DNA from 2 places in the Paenibacillus sp. FSL M7-1455 genome. Region 1 is predicted to be linked to the other one. Evidence: riboswitches for the same ligand, from Rfam matches in the RefSeq annotation. Region 1 holds a riboswitch; the other holds the start of a gene.

Region 1 (3,755 bases):
TCCATGCTGCCCTGCGAGGCATCGATACCCAACTGATTGATCAGCGGGTTGCCGCTTTTTTCCGATACGTACGTCAGGGACAGGAACCCCAGGAACAGCACCATCATGGCCGAAAAGATGATCCAGCCCTGCTTGCGGTTGTTGGCGAAACGCCCGAACGTGTACGGCAATGCGGCCGAAATCGTCCACATGCTCAAAATTTCAATGACATTCGTGAGCGGACTTGGATTTTCAAACGGATGCGACGAGTTCGCTCCGAAAAAACCGCCCCCGTTCGTCCCCAGATGTTTGATCGACTCCAAGGAGGCCACCGGCCCCATCGCAATATGCTGCACCGCTCCGCTTAAAGTATGGACGGTCACTGTCGGATCAAGCGTTTGGGGCACCTTCAACCCCACAAGCACCAGGGTGACGATCAAGGCCAGCGGCAGGAACACCCGGACATGCGCCTTGATGAAATCCTCGAAAAAGTTGCCCAGCCCGCCTTCGCGGCGCGTGATGCCCCGAATAAAAGCGATCGCCACGGCCAAGCCGGATGCGGCCGAAGTAAACATCATCATCGTGATAACGATCATCTGCCCCAAATACGACATGCCGCTTTCGCCGCTGTAATGCTGCAGGTTCGTATTGGTCATGAAACTGATGACGGTATTGAAGGACAAGCTGGCGTCCATGTTTCCCGTCCCGTTCGGGTTGACCGGCAGCCCGCCCATCAGTCTCAGCACCGCGTAACTTACGGCCACCAACACGATGTTGGTTGCGATCATGCTCAGGGCGTATGTTTTCCAGCTCATTCCCGAGCGCTTCCGAAGGCCGATGATGGCGTAAAAAAGCTTTTCCACGGGACCGAAAATCCGGTCCGTCCGATTCGGTTCATTAGAAAAAACGTGGTAGATGTAACTGCCGACCGGTTTAACCAATAGCAGCAGCACCACGATCACGATGCCAATCTGCAACATATCCAAAATCGCTTCCTCCTCTTCAAACGCGGATGAAGGCGGCTTCGCCTTACCCGCACAGCTTTTTTTTAAAACCGTTCCGGATGGATCAGGGCATACACCAGGTAGATGAACACAAACGCCGTCAGCATTATTACCACAATCATTTGCCGTCTCCTCCCCCGTCCACGATATGGCCGCACCACATCAGAAACAGCAAAAATATTCCGAACACGCCCGCCAGCGTCAATATCATGAAAAGGTCCATCATGGATCAAACTCTCTCCTTTTTCTGCCCGGCTGCCTGCCTTTTGCAAGCTCCGGACATTTCTTGCTTCGGCCTTCCGCATCCTGTTTCAATCGTCCAAACCGTTACTTCAGCAAAAAACCGACCTCGCCGTTTAGCGTATGAATGACATGGTCCGCCCCAAGCCCCCGGTAAATGCCCGGCGAGTGATGCGCCCGGGTGATTACGTAGATGGAATCCGGCGTCCAAGCACGGCAAATTTGCAAGTAACGGCACGTTAAATTCAAACTGTTTTCGAATATAAAAATCCGGCCGATCCTCCACTCGGGCACGACCCATTCCTCCGTGTTGTTGGTATGGAGCCGGATGACTTTGGAGACGCCCAGCTTCTTCAGATCGCGTTCTTCCTTGGCATTGTTCGTCAGCGCGGCGAAAGGCCGCTTGAGATAGATCAAAAGCTTGATAAAATTGCGCCCGGCCTCGTTCGGGGCCGTCACGACGATGAGTTCCTCTTCCACGGCTCTCGCCTCCTTTCGTTTCTGGATCGGGCGATCCCAACAACCGCGTCTTTTATTAAAAAATGCTTATCCGAAATGCTGACCCGAATAAAAAAAGCCGCAGGAAAGAGGATTCTTTCCCGCGGCTTCCAACATCCATGACCAAAGAAAGCCATGAAATATCGCTCACGACGAATGGGGCCTCTCCCGATACGCTTACGAGGTTAGCTGACGGATTCGGGCGTGAGAGTCGCCCTTCCCCCGTCCGGTTTTCGGACAAAGGGATTCACCCCGGCGCCATCCGCTTGTGGAAGCAAACGGCGCGTTGGTTCCCCCGCTCCCGGCCAAAGCCGGAATTCAGCGTTAAAGACGTTTCTATTGACTTTCATCCATTTTGTGCAACGTTGCGTTTTTGGCAATAAAAAACCACAGAGGTCATCCGATCCCCTGCGGCCGATGTTCATCGATCACAAGTTTCATCATTCCTCTCTCAGGCGACGCTTACGAGGTTAGCTGACGGATTCGAGCGGTGAGAGTCGCTCTACCCGCGATCGGATCCATGGCATCCGTTTCGCAGGATTCACCCCGGCGCCTCCCCTGCCTTCCGACTCTCACATCGGACGACGGGAACGCGCGATTGGTTCCCCCGATTTCCGCTTCTTCGAACGGAAACTCAGCGATTTTAAAAAATGGAAACATGTTCAATTACGATTTGAATCATACACCCGCGTGCAGCGGCATGTAAAGGAGTCGCGAAATCGTTATCCGCGTAAAATGGCGGCCCTAGCATACAGGTTATCGCTTACAAAAGTGTTTATCTGCGCCAAGCTCTCGCATGCTCTCTATTTTTCGCGTTTTTGGCAATGGATGCGAAAGTCCCTTCTATTGCGTTTCTTTGAATACGGATCCCTTTTTCCGCAAACCGGCCAGGCCCAATCGAATTGCGGGCTACTGCCTTATGGCGACCCAAATCATATAGAATGGAACAAAATAAAAACAAAAAAAGAGGCCGCGTGGGCCTCTTTCGTGATATGTGAGTCTATGGAATTCCCCGCTGCGCAAACGCTTCTTTTCACGAACGAACGCTTGGATGGCGAAACATTGCCCGATGCAACAAAAAAATCCCTGCAAAACAGGGATTTTCTCGGTCAGATCGTCAATGCGGTAGAGAGGACTCGAACCTCCACGGGCGTACGCCCACTACCCCCTCAAGATAGCGTGTCTGCCATTCCACCACTACCGCATAATATTAACTTTTGCAGCAACTCTGTTATTATACACCGATTATCACGATATGTAAATAGTTTATTTCTTTTATGCAGTCCGATCCCGTGAAATACAAGATCCGTTGCGTAAAAACGGGCCGGGGACCCGGCCCGTTCATTCCCTCAACAGCTTGCCCAGCTTGGCGACCGTATCGCCGTCCGCCGTCGGAACGTTGATCGTGACGGTCAAACCCGGGTCGTCGGACGTCACAAACGAAACCTGCTCGATTTCGAGCCGGCCCGCGGCCGGATGATGAATGATTTTTTTCCCTTCGGGGCCGTTTAAGACGTCATGCCGCGGCCACCACGCCCTAAATTCTTCGCTTGCGCGGTTTAATTCCCCGATCAAGTCCGTCCACCATGGATCCCCGGCGAATTTGGCGTAGTTTGCCCGAAATTTCGCCAGACGGTGCCGGGCATGGGCTTCCCAACGTTCCTGGAGCAGGCCGCGGACATCCGGGGAGGTAAACGTACGCCAGACGGAGTTGCGTTCCCTTGCCGGCATCGTTTCATATTCTCCATATATTATGCTGGCGATCCGGTTCCATCCCACGATGTTTAAGCGCTGGTCGGTCACGTAAGCCGGGCTTGTTCCCTGCAGGTCCAGAAACCGCTGAAGCGCAGGCGTAATTTCCGCGGCAGCCTCCCCCGAAACGGGGGGATACTGCTGCAAGGCAAGCAGAAACAGATGTTTTTTTTCATCGGCATCGAGCTGCAAGGCGCGCGCGATGCTCTCCAGCACCTGGGAAGACACCTGTATGTTTCGGCCCTGTTCCAGCCACGTATACCAATCGACGCTGATGCCGGC
Region 2 (3,755 bases), 630 kb from region 1:
TGGCGTTCAACGCCGGAAATGCGTTTTCCAGAATCGAAATGAGCAGGCCGGACATCCGGCTTCCTGCATCGTCTTCCTGCTCCGAAGCAAGGGCCCTTCCCCCGAAAACAGGGAACCCGTCCTTGCCGTGATACTGGCTCAAGCTGAACATCGACTGCAAAAAATAAACCTCTTCGCGGGGCAACACGACGCCGTACGCCGCAGCCAGCTTTTCCGACATCTTCGAGACCGGAACGAAAAACGGATGGCGTTCCCATGCGTAGCTTCCGCTTTTGAGCGCAACCCGGTGCCCCTGCTTGATCCTTTCGAGCACGATCGCGATCAGGAACGTTAAGCTCCGTTTTGCGTTCAAAAAATAAATCATTCCGTTTTCCCGCTCGATCTCGGTCACCCAGCCGTCCAGACGCGCGTAATCGGCATTCGAAAAAGGCCATCCGGTATAAGGATAAGCCTCGGTGAACAGCTTCCATAAAAAATAGCGGACATGGATTTCGTTTCCTTTCAGCGTCGGCGCCGCATACGTGATCCGCAGCTGAAACGGGCGCAGTTCGTCACGGTTTAGCTGGACGATCCATTTTTTGAACGAAGAAAAGCTCATGTACAGCTCTTCCGCTACCTCCTCGGCGGAGGTTTTGCCGTCATGCATGAACAACCGCTGCATCAGTCGGAAATAAGGCGTTTCCCGAAGCAGCGGTTCCAAAACTTCCTGAATGCTTGTCCCATGCCGGTCCCGGCGGAACATGATGCCTTTCCCCCTGGATGCCTCGATCTGCATGGACGGGGGCAGCAGGGGGACGGCGGACTCGACGATCTTGCGGACGGATTTGTCCGATACGCCCAGCTCGCTTTCCACCTCTGCGAACGTAAACCACCGTTCTTCCCGGTCCAGCAGCTTCAGCAGCGATTTCAGCTGCCTGTATTCCTTATTCATGTCATCACCTTTGCCGGATGCTTTCCGCCGACCCTAGCGGCACATCCCTCATGGTTGCCGGCGGAGGCCGTTTTCAGCCCGAATGCTGCTGCTCCATCCGGAAAAGCTTCTGGTCGATCAAAAAATTGAGCAGAATGCGGTTAAATTCCCGCGGCTGGCACAAATGGCTCGGATAAATCGCGTCCTCGATCACCGCTTTCTGGGCGCAGGCGAACCGTTCCACCGCCTTGTTCATCTGGTTGACGAACCATTCGCTCTGCCTGCCGGCCACGCATAACACCGGCATCCGCAGCCGGGGCAACACCGGATCGATATCCGCCTTAAGCAGCGCCATCCGTTGTTTGATCGACTCGGTCGGCCGTTTATGAAACAACTCGTTCCTTAAAATGCTGTAAGCCGGAATCCACCGGTGATACGTTACGCGCAGCGACCGGAGAAAAAACTCGGCGGGAAGATAATAGGAAATCCAGCTGCAGGCCTCCAGCAGCTTCCAAAAACCGTTTTTCGTGCCGAAAGGGCCGCACGGTCCGTAAAAATAACTATCCACCAGCACAAGCGCGTTGACGCGGTCCGAATAGGTTTCCGCGAATTTTTGCACCAGCAGGCTGCCGCTCGAGCAGCCGACCAGCGTCACCTTCGGCAAGCCGAGCTTATCCAGCAGCTCTTTCAGGTCCCTGCACTGGGTGTCGACGATTTCCTCGACTTCCACATTCAATTTACCCGAATTGCCGTAACCTCTCAAATCGAGGACGATGACCTTCGCCCTTTTGCTGAAATATTCCACTTGCGGCTCAAAACTATGATGAGATGAAAGATGTCCGTGAATAAAGACGATCGGCACCCCGCTGCCATGCGTCTCGTAATATAGCGACGTTCCGTTCACTTGTATGTTAGGCAACTTCCTTCTCCTCCCGCTATGCATGGTCTGTCGATGTGTTTTTTATATGTGGGTCGAACCTTCGTTAACGTCGGCAAAATGCTCACGTCAAAAAAAGAAGCACGGAAAGAGGAACTCCCTTTCCATGCTTCTTCAGGGCAAGGCAAAATAAACCTTGCGGCGCATGTATCAAAGCAGCCTCTCTTCTCACGCTTACGAGGTTAGCTGTCGGATTCGGACCAAGAGTAGCCCTACTCGAATGCGATTTCGAGATTCACCCCGTGTGACGAACGGTTGGTTGTCACGGCCGGTTCCCCCGTTTTCCGCCGGAACGGAAATTCAGCGATCATAGACATTCATGTTATTTTTTCGCACAGAAAAACACAGAGCGGATACCCTGTGCTCGTTGACAACTCACAGTTTCACTCCTCTCTCCTAGCGACGCTTACGAGGTTAGCTGTCGGATTCGGGCCGTGAGAGCTGCCCTACGGACGGAAAGCTGATCAAAGGCAGCCTCTTCATCCGATTCACCCCAAGCAGCCGGCTTCATCCCTTCACAATGGAATGCCTGCCGATGCCGATGTGGTTCCCCCGCTTTTCATGATTGAAAATTCAGCGTAATTCATTCATGAACCAAAGATTTTTCATAATGAGCCTTTAGCCTTACTTAGTGACGTTATGCGGGGGCTAGCCCCCACACCCCCAGCCAGCACTCACACCCCAAAACAAGGGGGGACAACTAACTTACAACAAAGTAAAGTGAATAACAGTATCTTGGCTTTTATTTATCCTTGTTTTACTCGTGAGAAGCTCATAAATGCCCTGTGAGCGATTTTAAAGATTAAATAGGGGTTTTTATAAGGGGCAACCTCTTAAAAGGGCTAGAAAGGCTCTGTATGGCGTTTGTCAACGGTAAGCGGACCGCAGGGAGCATTAAGGAGTTGACAAACTCACTACACCAAGACCCTCTTGGTATGTCAATATTTAGACGACTTTATGCCGAGAAAACTTTTTGAAAAAGAAAAGAACCCTAAAATAAACTTAAAGCGCAAGCGTTCGGATAGCGCTAGCTATTAAACCGAACGATTGACACGCTTTGGGTTTTTAGGGTTCAAAGTTTCTATTCAAAAAGGAAATTGAAATAAAAACCAAATTAATTAAACTGTTTATTTTTTATCTATAAACTAATCCGCCATCTGTTAAAATAGATTGACCAGTTATATAATCTGAATCTTCCGAAGCTAGGAATGATACTAAATTTGCTACATCTTTAGGTTCTTGATATCTTCCTAATTTTATAGCACTTGAAAATTTTTCAAAAGCATCTCCAGGATTTAAATTTTCATCATATTTAACCATTTCTTCATCGATTCTTTCCCACATTTTAGTTTTTGCCACTCCTGGACAATAAGCATTAACGGTAATTTTATACTTTGCTAATTCTTTAGCTGCAACTTGAGTGTATGATCTAACTGCGTGTTTAGTAGCTGAATATGTACCTAGCATTTCGTAAGATTCGTGACCTGCTATACTACAAGCGTTTATTATTTTACCTTTTGTATTTTGTTTTATAAATTGTTTTGCAGCTGCTTGGGTACCATAAACAGTTCCAAATACATTAATATTAAATAATTTATTAAGTTGATTTTCGTCTATTTCTAAGAAAGGTGTTACAGCATCCACACCTGCATTATTAATAAAAACATCTAATTTATTAAATTCTTTTACAGTAAATTTAACTAGTTCTTCTTGTTCTTTTTGTTTTGAAACATCACTTTTGAAAGATATTACATTATATCCTTTTTCTTTGAATTCTTTTTCTGTTTCTAGTAACAAATCATTATTGATGTCTTGAACAACGATATTAAAACCATCATTTGCTAATCTTTCAGCTATAGCTTTACCTAAACCACCTGCTGAACCTGTTATTATTGCTACTTTATTTTC

What was found. A riboswitch is a leader RNA that binds a small molecule or an ion and turns the genes downstream of it on or off. The one in region 1 is predicted to bind cyclic di-AMP.
Region 2: it holds a riboswitch for cyclic di-AMP, as region 1 does, so the genes downstream of both, NYE48_RS07590 (alpha/beta fold hydrolase) here and NYE48_RS04695 (hypothetical protein) in region 1, are expected to answer to the same signal.

What each region holds. Positions count from the first base shown of each region.
Region 1 covers NZ_JBBORO010000001.1:1,014,321-1,018,075, reverse strand. The annotation lists gene kdpA (potassium-transporting ATPase subunit KdpA) at 1-965, opposite strand, end outside; gene kdpF (K(+)-transporting ATPase subunit F) at 1,028-1,090, opposite strand; gene NYE48_RS04695 (hypothetical protein) at 1,311-1,703, opposite strand; cyclic di-AMP (ydaO/yuaA leader) riboswitch at 1,880-2,055, opposite strand; cyclic di-AMP (ydaO/yuaA leader) riboswitch at 2,165-2,371, opposite strand; tRNA gene NYE48_RS04690 (tRNA-Leu) at 2,843-2,925, opposite strand; gene NYE48_RS04685 (helix-turn-helix transcriptional regulator) at 3,063-3,755, opposite strand, start outside.
Region 2 covers NZ_JBBORO010000001.1:1,639,493-1,643,247, reverse strand. The annotation lists gene NYE48_RS07595 (helix-turn-helix domain-containing protein) at 1-931, opposite strand, end outside; gene NYE48_RS07590 (alpha/beta fold hydrolase) at 1,005-1,829, opposite strand; cyclic di-AMP (ydaO/yuaA leader) riboswitch at 2,003-2,163, opposite strand; cyclic di-AMP (ydaO/yuaA leader) riboswitch at 2,236-2,436, opposite strand; gene NYE48_RS07585 (acetoin reductase) at 2,982-3,755, opposite strand, start outside.